3 regions of the Paeniglutamicibacter sp. ZC-3 genome follow, and region 2 is predicted to be linked to each of the others. Evidence: riboswitches for the same ligand, from Rfam matches in the RefSeq annotation. Region 2 holds a riboswitch; each other region holds the start of a gene.
What was found. A riboswitch is a leader RNA that binds a small molecule or an ion and turns the genes downstream of it on or off. The one in region 2 is predicted to bind S-adenosylmethionine.

Region 1: another riboswitch for S-adenosylmethionine. It lies ahead of OIU93_RS09440 (ABC transporter ATP-binding protein); the one in region 2 lies ahead of OIU93_RS01790 (methylenetetrahydrofolate reductase).
Region 3: another riboswitch for S-adenosylmethionine. It lies ahead of OIU93_RS02345 (hypothetical protein); the one in region 2 lies ahead of OIU93_RS01790 (methylenetetrahydrofolate reductase).

Annotation. Positions count from the first base shown of each region.
Region 1 covers NZ_JAOYTG010000007.1:19,391-22,658, reverse strand. Annotated here, with positions in the region: gene OIU93_RS09445 (acyl-CoA dehydrogenase family protein) at 1-1,124, opposite strand, end outside; SAM riboswitch class I at 1,131-1,228, opposite strand; SAM riboswitch class I at 1,652-1,742, shown strand; gene OIU93_RS09440 (ABC transporter ATP-binding protein) at 1,747-2,559, shown strand; gene OIU93_RS09435 (aliphatic sulfonate ABC transporter substrate-binding protein) at 2,646-3,268, shown strand, end outside.
Region 2 covers NZ_JAOYTG010000001.1:403,664-406,931, reverse strand. Annotated here, with positions in the region: gene OIU93_RS01795 (ABC transporter permease subunit) at 1-1,025, shown strand, start outside; SAM riboswitch class I at 1,412-1,528, shown strand; gene OIU93_RS01790 (methylenetetrahydrofolate reductase) at 1,632-2,558, shown strand; gene metE (5-methyltetrahydropteroyltriglutamate--homocysteine S-methyltransferase) at 2,613-3,268, shown strand, end outside.
Region 3 covers NZ_JAOYTG010000001.1:521,431-524,698, reverse strand. Annotated here, with positions in the region: gene OIU93_RS02360 (App1 family protein) at 1-485, shown strand, start outside; gene OIU93_RS02355 (thioesterase family protein) at 486-950, shown strand; gene OIU93_RS02350 (hypothetical protein) at 1,089-1,457, shown strand; gene OIU93_RS02345 (hypothetical protein) at 1,554-1,988, opposite strand; SAM riboswitch class IV at 2,004-2,127, opposite strand; gene OIU93_RS02340 (histidine phosphatase family protein) at 2,174-2,779, shown strand; gene OIU93_RS02335 (APC family permease) at 2,856-3,268, opposite strand, start outside.

The DNA.
Region 1 (3,268 bases), on a different contig from region 2:
GCCGAGAGAACCAGCGGCTGGACCACGGCTTGCGCCCGATCCGCGGCGAGTTCACACACCGCAAACCGCTCTGCCGGGCTCAGCGAGGCATCGGCAAGCGCGATCTCGATCTCCGCCACGGCGGCCAGGACGATGGAGTCGACGGCGAACGCGGTGCCCGAGATCTCGCCGACCAATTGGAGCACCTGGGGTTCCTCGCGCACCGGAACGCCCGTTCCGGTGCTGAAGCTTCGAGTGCGGGCCTGGACCGACGAGCGCACGTCATTGAGAACCGCGCGCGTGATTCCGGCTTGGACCCCCAGGAGCACCAGCTGGAAGATGGCGGATTCCGGGTCGTTGACCTGCTGTTCGTCGGGCAGGATCGTGTCCACCGGGACGTTCTCGAACGTGGTCGAGCCGGTGCCGGTGAGTTGCTGCCCGAATCCGTCCCAGTCGTCAAAGATCTTGACCCCGGAATGCTGCGTGGAGACCACCGCGATCTGGCGGCCGGCGCGGGCCGGATGCGCCACGGCGACGGCGACCCAATCGGCGTAGATCGTGCCGGTGCAATAGTATTTCTCGCCATTGAGGATCCAGCGTTCGCCCTGCTTGGCAATGGTCGTGTTGAGCGTGCCCAACCGGTTCCCGCCGCGCTCGGTGTAGGCGTTGCCGACGATCTGGCCGGCAACAATGCGCTCGATCCAACGGTGCCGCAAGGCATCGTCCTCAAGCAACAGCACGGATTCGACGAAGCCGATGTGTGAGCGCCACAGGTGCGCCACCTGTGAATCCGCCTCGGCGAGTTCGATCAAGAGGCGGAACAAGTCGGACACGCTTGCCCCATAGCCACCTGCTGCCACCGGGATGCGCAATGCCCCGAATCGCACCCGGTTCAGCCAACCGACAGGTTCAAAGGGGAGAGTCCGGTTGGCATCGCGCTCGCCGGCCCCGACCGCGATCTTGGCGAAGACCGGGCGGAAAATCGCAGCCAACTCGTCATAGTGACCGTTCAGTGGAACGCCCGGCGTGAGTTTGAGCAGGTGTCGGGCGGGGGTGTCGCCGGTGAATGCGTCGAGGTTGACGGCGCCAAAGATGTTCGGGTCCGCCTCGACGGCGTGCGCTAGTGCAAATGAATCGATAGCCATGAATTCTCTCCATCGGTCCTGGCGTGAGCACCTACCGCCCAATTAAGGGGAAGGGGTTGCTGCGGCGTCATGGAGCCAGATCTCTCGGCCGCTCTGGATGGTTGTTGGACATATTTCTACACGCCCCGGCGAAGCGGAGACAACCCGGTTCGTCACAAATGGCACGTGCGTCACAGGGCACAGCGGGCTTCCTGGCCCGCCGCGGCATCGGCTCAGTAGCGACCCAACGCCGATCCGACAACCATTTCTTCGACGAGACACCAGCCTTGGCGCGGAGGTCAGGCGACCCGGGGCCCCAGGTTCAGCCGGCCCGCCCGACAGCGGGTTCACGCGGCTGGACGCGTGATACGCGGGCCGGGAGGGCGGTCCCCCGCCGGCACTTTGGCGCTCGTGGAAAGAAGATGAAAATTCCCTATTTCATCAAATTTCATTCGATGGATTGCCGATTCTTTCCGGCTTGTCGAACGTTTCGTCACATTACGGCCGGCTTGCCTCCATGACGCCGGATCGACTTTGATGAAGGTAACAACCCATCCCGAGCGGCCGAGAGATCTGGCTCCATGACGCCGCAGCAACCACCTCGACCGAGGCCGGTGCTACCGCCAGGAACGATGGAGAGAACATGACTTCCACGCTTGACCACCCCACGCTTTCCCTACCGGCACGCGGCTCCAACCCGGCGCTTCGCGTGACGTTCAAAGGCGTTGGACGCAGCTTCGACGGTCGCAAAGTGTTGGGTGATGTCGACCTCGAGATCGCGGGCGGCGAAGTCGTGGCAATCCTTGGCCCTAGCGGTTGCGGCAAGTCCACGTTGCTTCGCTCGGTCTCCGGACTGGACCGACCCTCCACGGGCCAGGTCCTGATCGACGGCACCGCCGTCAACGGCCTGGACGCCCGATGCGCCGTGGCTTTCCAGGAACCGCGCTTGCTGCCGTGGCAATCCGTTGAAAAGAACGTGGCTTTGGGGCTTCCCCAGGGTACGGACCGTTCCATTGGCGCCACCCGCGTAGCCGAACTCCTGGAACTCGTCGAGTTGGATGCCCACAGCACCTTACGGCCGCGGGAAATTTCCGGCGGCATGGCCCAGCGCACCTCGCTTGCACGGGCACTGGCCCGACGCCCCGGAGTCCTGCTGCTGGATGAACCATTCGGCGCGCTGGATGCACTTACACGCCTGAAAATGCAGGACCTGCTGCTGGACATCCACGGCGCCTACCCGACGACCGTCTTGCTGGTCACCCACGACGTCGACGAGGCGCTCCAGTTGGCCGACCGCATCGTGGTGTTGGGTCGCCCGAACGGCGCCACCTCCGCCACCGTCACCCAGGTCCTCACGGTCCCCGGCGCACGTCCGCGCCACCGCAGCGATGAAGCCCTGGCCCGAATGCGCAGCTCGCTGCTGGCGTCGCTCGGCGTTGACGCGCACCGCCACTAGCACCGGCCCCCAATCACTTCCACTCCACTCGCTTCTTAGAACCAGCGCCGCACTGGCGTGCGGTCGAACACTCAAGGAAACCACTTATGAACCGCAAATTCTTCTCGCGTCGCGCGCTCATCGCCACCACCGCGCTGGCAACTGCCACCGCACTGCTGACCGGTTGCGCCGGCGAAGGCTCCGGCGGCGCCAGCGCCAACGAAGCCACGACGCTCAACATCGACTTCGCCACCTACAACCCGTTGAGCTTGGTGCTCAAGGAAAAGGGCTGGCTGGAAGCATCGCTGAAGGACCAGGGCGTCACCGTGAACTGGGTGCAGTCGGCCGGTTCCAACAAGGCCAACGAAGCGCTCCGCGCGGGCGCCATCGACGTGGGATCGACCGCGGGCTCCGCCGCCCTGCTGGCCCGCTCCAATGGTTCACCGATCAAGACCATCGACATCTACTCGCAGCCCGAGTGGGCTGCCCTTGTGGTCGCCAAGGACTCCCCCATCAAGGAGGTCTCCGACCTGAAGGGCAAATCCGTGGCTGCCACCAAGGGAACCGATCCTTACTTCTTCTTGCTGCAGGCCCTGGAACAGGCAGGGCTTGGTCCCGACGACGTGACGGTGGAAAACCTCCAGCACGCCGATGGGCGCGCTGCCTTGGAAAATGGCTCCGTGGACGCCTGGAGTGGACTGGACCCGATCATGGCCGGCGCCGAGGAAAA
Region 2 (3,268 bases):
TGGAAAAGGTCTTCGCGATCCCCGGTTTGGGCCGGGCCATCCTGGGCGCCGCCAGCGCCCAGGACATTCCGGCGCTGCAAGCCGGGGTGCTGGCGCTGTTGCTGCTGGCCGTCATCGTGGGTTCGGCCTGCGCTGCGGTGCGCCTGCTGTTGCTGGGCAGGGCACTTCGCTCCGGTACGGTTCCGGCGCCGGAGACCATGCGCTTAACCCGCCGGCGGGAGATGCTCCTGCCGCTGGTGGTGGCCTCGGCGCTGGTGCTTTTGGTCGTAGCCGGACTGTTGCGCGACCCGTTCGCGTCCGAGCACGCGAGGCTGGCTGCCCCGAGCCTGGCCCTGCCCTTCGGAGCCGATGCCAGCGGACGCGACCTATTGGCCAGGGTGGGGCATGGTGCGCTGGCGACCTTGGGGACTTCCCTGCTGGTGGTGCTGGTTTGCCTGGTCCTGGGGCTGGTCATCGGGCTGTTTCCGCATGCGGCAACCGGTCCGGTGGAGGTCGCCAACGCCGCCCCGCCGATCCTGGTGGGCCTGATGGTCGCGGTGGTCACCGGCCCGTCGCTGCTCGGCGCCGCGATCGCGGTCGCATTGGTGGGCTGGGCACCGCTGGCGGCGCACGCGGCGGCCCTGGGACAGGAAGCGCGGGCCCGGCCGTTCGTGAAGATCCTCCCGGTGCTGGGCGTGGGCCCGGCTCGGATCCTGTTCAGGTATGTCCTGCCGGCGATTCTTGGTCCGGTGTTCAGGCACGCCATGCTGCGGATTCCCGGGATCGCGCTGGCGCTGGCCTCGCTGGGATTCCTGGGGCTGGGGCCCCGGCAGCCCACCCCCGAGTGGGGGCTCATCCTGGCCGAGGGAATCAACTACGTTGAAAGGGCGCCGTGGACGGTCGCCGCTCCCGCCGCCGCCCTGGTGCTTACCTCTGTCCTGGCGGTGTCGTTCTCCGGCCTGAACTGGACTCGCCGCCAGGGCAACCCCGGGAACGATGCCCCGATCCGCGAAGGGCACAAAAGTACTGCCTCGTCCGGCGAGTAACCCCCTGCGCAGGGGGAGCGGCTTCACGAAAAAGGGATCAGGGTCATCGCGGTGGGGTCGCAACTCCGCCCCGGCAGTCCGTCAAGACCGTGGCACCACGGGTGAAAACCATTCCCCCACCCTCGAATCCCGGCACCGGAAACCGGTCGCGAGCACGCCACTCCTTCGCGTCACATTGGCTTCACGGAAGTCCCGCGGCGTCATGCCGGAGCCGGGAATCCCCGACGATACACCGAAAAACGCGAATGGACGGCCGTAACAATGTGACCGCGGCAGACCAGCGAAAATGACGCCGTATGGACACATGAAGTGATTTTGCCCTTCGTGACGGCTGTGCCGGCACGCTCCTTGCACGTGCCCTCCAACCTGTTCCAAGATGAATACATCAACCATCAAGAGCGGCTGAGAGATCTGGCTCGTTGACGCCGCAGCAACCATCATCCGATGGATTCCCTTCCCTGGGACTCCATCGGCGAGGGTGCTACTGCCAGAAGCGATGGAGCCGCTTCAGCGTTCACTCATCATCGCCGCAGGACGTCCGTGACGGATCCCTGGGGCTTTTGTGGCGATCCCTGATGCCTCCCTCGAATCGACGAGGAGACATGCATGAGTATTGGAACGACAGCCGCACCGCCGTCACTGTCCTACGAGTTGTACCCTCCGGCGAACCGCGACGCCGCCGAGGGAATCTTCAACAGCATCCGGGCCCTGGAGGCGACGGATCCCGACTACGTGTCGGTGACCTATTCGGGGTCCCCGGCACGCCGGAACGCGTCCCTTGAACTGATCGAGCACTTGATCCAGAACACCCGCCTGCGCCCGCTGGCCCATCTGACCTGTGTGGGGGAGAGCCGCGAATCCCTGCAGAACCTGATCCGCCACTTCGTTTCCCTCGGGGTCCGCGGGGTGCTGGCGCTGCGCGGGGACCTGCCGACGGACCCCGAGGACTGGCGCGGCGAATTCCCCTTCGCCCGCTACCTGATCGAGCTGATCCGCGAGGTTGAGACCGACCACTCGGCCGCCCTGGCCGGAGGAAGACTGGGGGTGGGTGTCGCCGCCTACCCGATCCGGCACCCCGAATCCCCATCCTTCGAACACGATGTGGAGGTGTTGCTGGCCAAGGAGCGCTCCGGGGCCAACTACGCCATCACCCAGGTCTACTTCCGTGCCAATGAGTACACCAACCTCGTGGATTCGGCCCGCCGCGCTGGGGTCACCATCCCGATCATCCCCGGCGTCATCCCGCTGAACTCGGTCAGGCGCCTGAACCGGCTGGCCTCGATGGCCGGGATTGCCCCGGACCCGATCCTGGCCCACGCGCTGGAAACCGCCGGCTCGGATTCCGAGCGCCACCGCATCGGTGTGGACGCCGCCGTCACCCTGGCCCGGAGGGCCTTCGACGACGGAGCACCGGGCGTGCACCTGTACACCTTCAACGACCATCGCGGCTCCCTCGATGTCATCGAGCAGCTCGAATTGCCGCGGACCCGCGCGCAGGCCAGCAACACCTGGGCCACCCGCGCCGCCGTCTAGACCCACCCACCTTTCCACCACTTTCCACCACGCCAGAACAACAGGAGAACCATCATGACGAAGCCATCCTTCCCGGCAGCATCCATCCTCGGCTACCCGCGCATCGGACCCAACCGCGAGCTCAAGAAGGCCCTCGAAGCGCACTGGGCCTCACGCACCGACGAGGCGACGCTGCACGCCGCGGCCCGCCAACTGCAGAACGCCAACCTGGCCAAGCTCACCGGTCTCGGGCTCAAGCCCGATGACGCCTCGCTGCCCGGCGACTTCGCCTACTACGACCAGGTGCTCGACGCCACCGTCGCCCTCTCGGCCCTGCCCACCCGCTTCGCGGACCTGGCAGGCGAGCACGGCGCCATCGACACCGCAGGCTCCTTCGTGCTGGCCCGCGGCGACGAATCCCGTGCGCCTTTGGAAATGACCAAGTGGTTCGACACCAACTACCACTACCTGGTCCCGGAAATCGGCGAAGCCACCCCGATCAAGGCCAACGCCGCCGTCCTTCTCGAGTCCTTCGCGGCACATGCGGCCAATGGCAACACCATCCGCCCCACCCTGGTCGGCCCGATCAGCTACCTGCTGCTGGCCAAGGCAGAGGACGGCGCTCCCGCCGGCTTCGACCCGCTCTCGCGCATTGACGAAGTGGTCAACGCCTACGGCGAGATCCTTGCCGCCCTGGCCGCCGCCGGCGCACCGTGGGCGCAGCTGGACGA
Region 3 (3,268 bases), 120 kb from region 2:
AGCGGCTGATGCGAGACAAGCCCGGAGCCCCCACCTTCTATCTCTCCACCGGTGCCTGGAACGTCGCCCAGACCCTCACCCGATTCCTCTCACGCAACCTCTACCCGCAGGGCCCGTTGTTGCTGACCGACTGGGGAGCCACCGAGCGCGGCTGGTTCCGTTCGGGCATGCAGCACAAGGCCGACCAGTTGCGCCGCCTCGCCGCCGAATTCCCGAACATGAAGTGGCTGCTGATCGGCGACGACGGCCAACACGACCCCTATCTCTACGCCGAATTCGCCCGCCGCTATCCCCGCCATGTCGAGGCCATCGTCATTCGCCAGCTGACCCCCTCCGAGGCGGTGCTGGCCGGTGGGCGCAGCCAGGGGATCCTGAATTCCACCCCCGGAGTGCCCTGGGTCTACGAGCCAGACGGGTCGCGCATCGCCGAGAAGCTGGAGGGCCTGGGCATCATCAGCCCCGACGATCCGGCAAGGATCGACTGAATGTCCGGACACAAGATCCGCGTCGAGGTCCCCATGCGCTGGGGAGACATGGATGCCTACGGACACATCAACAACGTAAACCTGGTCCGCATGATGGAAGAGGCGCGCATCGCCGGCTTCGGGGTGCCCGGCGGCACCGGAAAGCCCGGCATCATGCCGCAGGTCGACCTGTTCTCCACGGTCCCGGAAAACACGCAGATCCTGGTCGTCGAGCACCGCGTGCGCTACCTCAAACCGTTGGACTACCGCAACGTCCCGGCGCACGTGGATTTGTGGATCAGCACCATCAAGGCCGCGAGTTTCGACATCAGCTACGAGTTCCACGATCCGGTGGACGGCGGGGTGTGCGTTCGTGCTGCAACCACCCTGGCATTCTTCTCCGTTGACGAGCAGCGATTGCTTCGACTTAGCCCGGGGAACAAGGAAGCGCTGGCGCAGTACGCGGCCGACCCGATTTTCCGCTAATGCTTTCTCTTTCCGGACGCAATGGACAATCGTTGCCGTGCAAGGCCTAATGCCCAGCCCCGCCTAGGAACACGTCGAACCGTCACATTGAGACAAGCCTTGGACTCTCCCGTGCAATGCGTTGCTATTGTTCGGAGCATGAGCACCGAAACTGCACCTCAGGCAGACACCGTGTCCTTGGACGGCCGAGTATTCTGCGGCGTTGAGAATTCTGCAACAGGAGAAGTAGGGCAATCCACCACATTTACCTACCACCAAGATCACGAAGTGGTTTGGGCAGAGTACTCCGGTGGTGCAGTCGTCCGAGGCTATCTCGTCGGCACTCGCAATGCGGATAAATTGAACTTTCGCTACGTTCACCTTGGCGCTAACAAGGAAACCTCAACCGGAGTTTGTGAATCGGTCATCGAGGTCCTTGACGACGGTCGGGTACGTTTCCATGAATCGTGGGCATGGGAATCCCGACCGGAAACGGGAAACAGCATTGTCGAAGAGCTGAAGCAATAGCCCGTTCTAAACCACCGAAAAAGGGGTGGCCCGCCAAGCACCGGTGGACTGCGACCGCCAACTTTGGGTCCACGGCCGTCTCAGCCGCCCGGAATCCTAGGAAAGTTGCAGGTTGCCCGTCAGGGACTCGAAGTCGCGGGCCAATTCCTCATCGCGCTCGAAGGTACATGCAGAGAGCGGTTCGGTGCTGAAGGAAAAGTAGCGCAGCCCGGCACTGTGGCGCGGATCGGCGGGAAGCGCAATCGCGTTGCTGTGGAAATTCACCCGCCCAAGTGAAATCCCCGGAGCCGGCTGCGGCGCAATGCGCAGCAGCTGCACAATGACCGGCAGGTCGTGGGCGAACACCTGGTGGTGGGTGCCTCCGGCAAAGACATGCAGTGTCAGGCCCTGGGTCAGGGACATCGCGACCTCGATGTCAGCGGGCGCCCAAAGCGTGGGGCGGGCCATGAGGCTCCTGATCGCCCGGGGATTGGTGCGGTGTCCGGAGTGGAACGAGGTACAGGTGTCGATGGAACGTGACTCATTGCGCAAGGTGGTGGCGCCTTTCGTGTGCTCTTGTCCCCAAGGCAGCGGCTGCTGCCAGGACCGCTTCGTCATCCGAACCACCCTTGAAGCATGGGGTTGGTGTCGCGCCGGGTCGGAGCCCAAAGCTGACGCGTATCTCGTGAAGCTAATTTCATCCTACCAAACGCCCGGTGACCTTTTAGAGTGAGTGAATGAGACTCATCTTGATCCGCCACGGGCAGACAGCCTCCAATGTGGCCCAGGCCCTGGACACCGCGGCCCCCGGCGCGCCGCTGGACGAGACCGGCCTGGCCCAGGCACGGGAACTCGTCCGGAGGCTCGGTGCCGAGGATGTGGACGCGGTCTTCTCCTCGCCGTTGCTGCGCGCCAAGATGACCGCAACGCCCTTGGCCGATTCCCGCGGACTTGTCCTTGCCGAGCACGTGGGGCTGAGCGAAATCTCCGCCGGTGACCTGGAGATGCGCAACGACCCCGAGGCCCAACTTGCCTACCGCGACGTGTTTTTCCGGTGGCTTTCCGGCGACCTTGCCGCCAAGGTTGCTGGCGGCGAGGATGCGCACACGGCACTGGATCGATTCAACTCGGTCATCGAACAGGCGCGCGCAGCTGGGACCGGAAAGCTGGTCGTGGTCAGCCATGCCGCAATGCTGGTGACATGGCTTGCCTCCCGAAGCACCAACTTCGACCCCGGCCTGCTGAGCCCGCTGCCACTGGCCAACACCGGAGTGGTGACGCTGGATGCGGTAGCAAGATCGCGGTGGACCATGCGCAGTTGGCAGGACCGGCGTCTGGACTAGAAAGTCCCGTTCTGCAACCGGCGATGCCGCCCGCACGGCGCCGAAACGTCGTGGGGGCGGCAATTCAGGATCGGCGTCAGTCCTCGAAGGAAAGCTTCGGCGGGGTGGTGCGGAAGCCCTTGGTGCGGATGGCCAAAAAGCCGATTCCCGCGGCGAACCACATCAGTCCCACCACAAGACTGACGCCGGAGAGCGAGGTCCACAACCAAATGGTCAGCGCGAATCCCACCAGGGGCATGAGCAGGTAGAGCAACACCGAACGGGCACCGCGCGCCTTAGCATCCATGAAGAAGGTCTTGATGACCGAAAGGTTCACCATGGAGAACGCAACCAGGGCCCCGAAGCTGACCACCGAGGCCGCAGTCTCCAAGCTGACGAAGAGGTAGGTCAGCGACACCGCGGAGACCACGAGGGTGGCATAGACGGGGGTGGAAAAACGGCGATTGAGCATGCCCATGCGGCGCGGCAGCAATCCGTCACGACCCATGG